DNA from 3 places in the Pseudoalteromonas sp. JC28 genome. Region 3 is predicted to be linked to each of the others. Evidence: predicted binding sites of a transcription regulator. Region 3 holds the regulator's gene; each other region holds the start of a gene.
What was found. Region 3 encodes FliA, which starts transcription of late flagellar genes. Its sites were predicted from a motif close to CTAAAGNTNNNNNNNNNNNNGCCGATA; they were not measured.
Positions count from the first base shown of each region.

Region 1: the regulator FliA is predicted to act here: its motif matches at 1,151-1,177, upstream of DS891_RS10745 (DUF3530 family protein).
Region 2: the regulator FliA is predicted to act here: its motif matches at 1,051-1,077, upstream of DS891_RS22150 (VC2046/SO_2500 family protein).

Region 1 is NZ_QOKX01000004.1:202,706-204,907, forward strand. It holds gene djlA (co-chaperone DjlA) at 1-265, shown strand, start outside; gene DS891_RS10745 (DUF3530 family protein) at 275-1,120, opposite strand; gene DS891_RS10750 (DUF368 domain-containing protein) at 1,241-2,176, shown strand.
Region 2 is NZ_QOKX01000012.1:17,839-20,040, reverse strand. It holds gene DS891_RS22175 (DUF2938 domain-containing protein) at 70-567, shown strand; tRNA gene DS891_RS22170 (tRNA-Tyr) at 585-669, opposite strand; tRNA gene DS891_RS22165 (tRNA-Tyr) at 696-780, opposite strand; tRNA gene DS891_RS22160 (tRNA-Tyr) at 810-894, opposite strand; tRNA gene DS891_RS22155 (tRNA-Tyr) at 915-999, opposite strand; gene DS891_RS22150 (VC2046/SO_2500 family protein) at 1,112-1,633, shown strand; gene DS891_RS22145 (YchJ family protein) at 2,030-2,202, opposite strand, start outside.
Region 3 is NZ_QOKX01000001.1:232,115-234,316, forward strand. It holds gene DS891_RS00915 (MinD/ParA family protein) at 1-580, shown strand, start outside; gene DS891_RS00920 (RNA polymerase sigma factor FliA) at 583-1,317, shown strand; gene cheY (chemotaxis response regulator CheY) at 1,360-1,743, shown strand; gene DS891_RS00930 (protein phosphatase CheZ) at 1,764-2,202, shown strand, end outside.

The DNA of each region.
Region 1 (2,202 bases), on a different contig from region 3:
GAGATCGCAACATCAACACCAGCAACAGGGCGGCCGTCAACCAGCATCACAAGATAATGGCTTAAACCGTGCTAAAGCCTTGGCTGTACTGGGATTGAGTGAAGAGGCAAATGAACGTGATATCAAAAAAGCTTACCGTAAACTGATGTCGCAGCATCACCCTGACAAATTGGTGTCTCAGGGATTACCTAAGCATATGATGGAAGTGGCAAAGCGTAAAAGCCAAGATATTCAGTCTGCCTATGAATATTTAAAAAAGAGCTAACCTGAAAAGCTATAAGACGCGTAAAAAGCCGAGTAACTCCTTTCTGAGCCTTTGATGTTGGAGTGGATCGGTTTTTTCTCCAAAAAGCTCCCGTTGGCGATAATCTAATTTACTGTTTTTTCTCGCCCAGCGCGCTCTGTCCGGCGTATTGTCGACCACGATAGGATTGTCAAAACTGTAGTAAACATCCAGTAAAGCAGGGCTTATCAGAGAAAGGTTGGATGCTAAGTGCTTTTGCCGCGTTGCATTAGGCAGTTGTGGGCTAACAACGGCAAAGGCATCGATACGTAGATTGGGCAGGGTAGCTAAGTGCTCACCGAATAAACCTGCGCTATTACCAAATGCGACAACCACCAACTTTTCTGTTTGAGTCATGGACAGGGTGTTGTAAAGCACCTCAAAGCGGCTGATCAGGGCCATTTTATATTCGTCGAGATTAGATTCTGAAATGGGTGCAAGCGTTTGCTGAGCCGGTTTTTCAGCATCGGGGAGCGCGATGTCTTGCTCTAGCAGACTCGGTGCATAAGAAAGGTCCGGCGGAGTAAGGGTATAGGTGTCGTAGCCATCATCGCTTAAGCGCTTTGCAAGAAAGCTTATGCCGCTGTTATTGAGCGGTGGAGTTTGCATGTCTGGTAATAAGATCACGATGCCTTCACGAGCAGCTGCCATATATTCTTGATGAAATACATAAAAGCTTTCGTTTTCGCTTTCCAGTTTCATCAGTTGCGATGGCTCGTAGAAGCGATTAGCGTCTTGCTGATAAAGAGAACCAAGTGGTGCTGCGTCAATATGTTCTGCTGCAAAAGTCGTCGCGGGTAAAGCGGTAACAAGTAATAAAAGCGTTCTGATGATCATGGTACAAGCGCGTAAAATATCATAATTGGTTATCGACCAGTTAAGTGAAAGCTTTAGCTGTCGCTATTTTTTAGCGTTTTAAGTTAAACTGCTCGGCAGTGGAAATGAAAGGAGAAATTTGTGCAGTATAAAGATAGCAAACGAGACTATCTCTTTATGTTTTTAAAAGGGGCCGGAATGGGGGCTGCGGATGTTGTCCCTGGCGTTTCTGGCGGTACTATCGCTTTTATTACCGGTATCTATGCACGTTTTTTAAATGCCATCAAAAGTGTGAACTTACAGGCTTTGAGCACATTGCGTCGTGACGGCCTAAAAGCAACGTGGCAGTACATTGATGGTAGCTTTTTACTGGCGGTATTTTCTGGTTTGCTCATCAGTGCAGCGTCTTTGGCGAAGGTGATCACTTATTTATTGGAAGCACACCAAACACTGGTATGGTCATTTTTCTTTGGTCTTATCGTCGCTTCTTTTATTTATGTTGCAAAACAGGTCTCTCATTGGAACGGCCAAAATATTATCGCCTGCGCAGTTGGTGCTGTCGTGGCCTTTGCTATTACTTCCCTTTCACCAGCTGAAGCACAAGCATCTCATTGGATGTTTTTTATCTCAGGTGCTATTGCCATTTGCGCGATGATCTTACCTGGGATCTCAGGGAGCTTTATTCTACTGTTATTGGGTATGTATGGCCATGTACTCAGTGCGGTGAACCAGCTTGAATTTGGCTTAGTGAGTCTATTCTTACTAGGTTGTATTGTGGGGTTAATGTCGTTTTCGCGTCTACTCAGCTGGCTATTGGCGCACTATCAGCAAGTAACGTTTTCGCTACTAGCTGGCTTTTTACTTGGCTCGCTTAATTTATTGTGGCCTTGGAAACAAGTGCTTACGACTTACGTGAATTCCAGTGGTATAGAAAAGCCATTGAGTCAGGCCAATATTTTGCCAGCACAATACAGTACGCTGTATGGTCAAGACCCGAATACGTTGGCATGTATTGCGCTTGCCATTGCAGGCCTTGCGCTGATCTTAACCATTGAAAAGATAAGCGAAAAATATTAATAACATAGACATCTAGAACAATAGAT
Region 2 (2,202 bases), on a different contig from region 3:
TGCCCTTGACTTAAAGTTAACTTGAACTAATAGGATAGCGGCTATCAGTAAAAAAGAGGAGTAAAAATAGTGGAAAACCTATATTCGATGTTAATGCCTGCAGTTGCTATTGGCGTAGGTGCAACGCTCGTTATGGATTTGTGGGCATTTATGCTCAGTCGCTTATTTGCCATAAAGGGCTTAGATTATGCGTTGGTTGGTAGGTGGATTGGGCACTTGTGTCAAGGAAAACTCACGCATCAAGGTATCGGGCGTAGTAAACCAATATTTGGTGAACGTGTCATTGGCTGGGGCGTGCATTATCTCATTGGGATTGTATTCGCCTTGGTGTTACTACTGAGCGTGGGCAAGCCTTGGTTGACTGAGCCTAGCCTTTTGACTGCGTTAGTTTTTGGCTTAATAACGTGTGTGTTTCCATTTTTTATTATGCAACCCTGCTTTGGTGCAGGGATCGCAGCATCTAAATTACCAGAGCCGAATAAGGCAAGGGTAAAAAGTATGACAACACATTTGATTTTTGGCTTTGGATTGTTTTTAAGCTCGTTTATATATGTAAGCTTGTTGTGAGATAACACAATAAAAGGTGGTGGAGGGAGCTGGATTCGAACCAGCGAAGGCTGAGCCGTCAGATTTACAGTCTGATCCCTTTGGCCGCTCGGGAACCCCTCCATCATTTGGAGCGTTTACTTTAAAAGTGGTGGAGGGAGCTGGATTCGAACCAGCGAAGGCTGAGCCGTCAGATTTACAGTCTGATCCCTTTGGCCGCTCGGGAACCCCTCCATACATTTTAAAGCGTTACAATTTGAAAGTGGTGGAGGGAGCTGGATTCGAACCAGCGAAGGCTGAGCCGTCAGATTTACAGTCTGATCCCTTTGGCCGCTCGGGAACCCCTCCGAAATTGTAACTGTTGTTTATGGTGGAGGGAGCTGGATTCGAACCAGCGAAGGCTGAGCCGTCAGATTTACAGTCTGATCCCTTTGGCCGCTCGGGAACCCCTCCTAAACAACGGCGGTGATAATAACAAAGTTTTTTTCGAAGTAAAGAAAACTACTAAAGTTTTTCGGAAAAAGGCCGATAAATTCATAATTAGCAAAATAATCGGTTGGAATACATGCAAATTGATGGCGTTTTAATCAGTGAGTCGCAATTAGGGTCCGCATTGAACATTAGTGTTCATCAGACGCGCTCTGCCGATTTTGCCATGCTGTTATCTATGCTATCAACTGATGCATTAGATTTTAGCCAATTTCACCTACCAAAATCTGAAGCTGCTGCAAAAGATAACTCAGAAGAAACACTAAAGAAGCAATTTGAAATAGGTCCACAAAAGCCGCTTGCGCCAAAAGAGTACAATATGCTTATTGGTCAGCATAACGCGCAGCTGGTATCTATGGGGGCGATGGCAACCTTGCGATTGCAAGAAAATTTAAATCCAGAACCTTTTGCCGCACGAAATGATAAAAAGCATATTCCACTCGACGTTGTAGAAAATTTGGAACCAGCGGTTAAAAGGCGTTTGGCGAGCGCGCAAGGTAAACTGGCCTTAGTTGCTGATAAGGCAATGGATGCGGCTGGTTTTTATGATCAAATTGCAACGGGTGATATGCAGAGTATGTTACGCGCGACGGCGTAACAACATTAGCTGCTTTTGCTCCTTCAAAATTGAGCAAATTTAAGACAAACTGGTATTAAACTTGTCATTTTACAGCTCTTTGCTTCGTTACTAGACTGACATAAAACGCTATGCTTATCGTGCTTCATGTCTAATACCAATTGAATTAATTCTCTAATCAATTTGAAGGGTGAAATAGCATATTAGCTTCGTTAAAAATTTCTCATTTAGAACAACTAAATAGCAAAATTTTTGCCTTGCTACTAAAGCTATTGCCTTGCTACTAAAGCTATTTCCCCGCTTCAAGATAGATCATTTACTTAATACAACTGGTATAAGCTAAACGGCCTTTAATCATCCTTAGCTCGTTTCAAGCCTTTTTTATTGCTTTGTATCTAATCTCTAGTTCAGACTATTTTAGCTACCGTGGCACTTTTTATACTTTTTATCACTGCCGCACGGACAGAGGTCATTTCTGCCTATCTTGGTTGTAGGCGTATCGTACAATTCACCATCTAAGTAATACCATCTGCCTGCTTCGGTAATAAAATTTGACCGCTCATGGAGTATATAGTGTGTGTTTTCTGCGA
Region 3 (2,202 bases):
AGAAGGTCCCGCTGGTATCAAAATTGTGCCAGCTACTTCGGGTTCTCAAAGCATGGTGGAGTTGACTCCCGCAGAGCATGCTGGACTTATTCGCGCATTTAGCGAGCTTAACACTCAATTTGATGTTTTAATTGTTGATACCGCAGCTGGTATCTCAGATATGGTTCTGAGCTTCTCTCGAGCTGCACAAGATGTGATGGTTGTTGTGTGTGATGAACCGACTTCTATTACGGATGCTTATGCGTTGATCAAAGTTTTAAGCAGAGAGCATGGCGTTTATCGTTTTAAAATAGTTGCCAATATGGTCCGCAGTATGCGTGAAGGGCAAGAATTATTTGCTAAACTTTCAAAAGTTACAGACCGTTTTCTTGATGTAGCATTGGAATTAGTGGCCACAGTACCATTTGACGAAAACATGCGTAAGTCCTCTCGTAGACAAAGAGCAATCGTGGATTTATTTCCGAGCTCTCCAGCAGCAGTTGCAATTAAAGGACTTGCTGCCAAGGCAGTTAAATGGCCAATTCCTCATCAACCTTCCGGTCATCTAGAATTTTTCATTGAACAACTTGTAAACGGGTGATTATGGCTTCTCCGGTCAACAGAGCTGCGGGATATCAAACTTCTGACCATATCCATAAAGTGGTCGAGAGACATGCTCCACTTGTCAAAAAAGTGGCATGTCACCTGATCGCTCGGCTTCCGGCAAGTGTGCAGCTCGACGATCTAATTCAATCAGGTATGATTGGATTGATTGAAGCATCTAAAAATTTCGATGCTACTAAAGGCGCTAGTTTCGAGACCTTTGCGGGGATACGCATCCGAGGTGCAATGCTAGATGAAATCCGTCGCGGAGATTGGGCCCCTCGGTCCGTACATAAAAACAGCAGAATGGTAGCCGAAGCGATATCTGAGCTCGAATCTCTCCTTGGCCGCGAACCAAAAGACACTGAAATCGCTGAAAAACTTGATATATCTTTAGATGAGTACCATCATATTTTACATGATGTAAATGCAAGTAAAGTCATCGGCATTGAGGATCTAGGGGTTGATGAAGATGTGATAACCCCAGCAAACAGCGATTTTGCGCTAGACAAACCGTTTAATAACGTTAAAAATGAACGTTTTAACGAGTCTTTAGTAAATGCTATCAAAGCACTACCCGAAAGGGATGCTCTGGTGTTGTCACTTTACTATAACGACGAAATGAATTTGAAAGAGATTGGTGCCATCCTTGATGTCAGTGAATCTCGAGTAAGCCAAATTCACGGTCAGGCAATGATAAAGCTCAAAGCTAAAATCAATGACTGGATAAATTAGAGTACATAAAATAGTTGGGTTCGAACCTCACTGGAGGAAGTTTTGGATAAGAACATGAAGATTCTCGTGGTTGATGATTTCTCTACTATGAGAAGAATAATCAAAAACCTATTAAGAGATTTAGGCTTTACCAATGTTCAAGAAGCTGATGATGGTAGTACAGCACTTCCGATGCTACAAAATCAGGAGTTTGACTTTGTAGTAACTGATTGGAACATGCCGGGCATGCAAGGTATTGATCTGCTTCGTGCAATACGCGCAGATGAAAAGCTTAAGCACATTCCAGTGTTGATGGTTACCGCAGAAGCGAAAAAAGAACAAATTGTTGCAGCAGCGCAAGCTGGGGTGAACGGATATATTGTTAAACCGTTTACTGCAGGTACGCTCAAGACTAAGCTTGAAAAAGTATTTGAGCGACTAGGCTAAACAGCAAGGGGATATGGCCTATGTCTGTAAATGCTGCGCCGCAAATTACACTTGAACAAGCCAAGCAACTTGTTGAGCTACTAGAGCAAGGTGAACAAGAAAAAGCTGACCAGCTGATTTTAGAAGCTGCTAACAAAGAGCAATCGGAGTTATTTGCAGAAGTTGGAAAGCTAACTCGCCAATTACACGAGTCCTTGAAGAACTTTGAGCTGGATACTCGACTCTCAGATCTCACGACAGAGGCTATACCTGACGCCAAGCAGCGTCTTAATTATGTTATGGAAATGACAGAAAGCGCTGCTAATAAAACGATGGACGCGGTCGAAGAAAGCTTACCTCTTGCGCAGAATCTTGCGGATGAGTTAGCACAAATAAAGCCTACTTGGGATCGGTTGATGAGCAGAGATATTCAACTCGGTGAGTTTAAATCTCTGTGTCATGATCTCGACAGCTTTATGC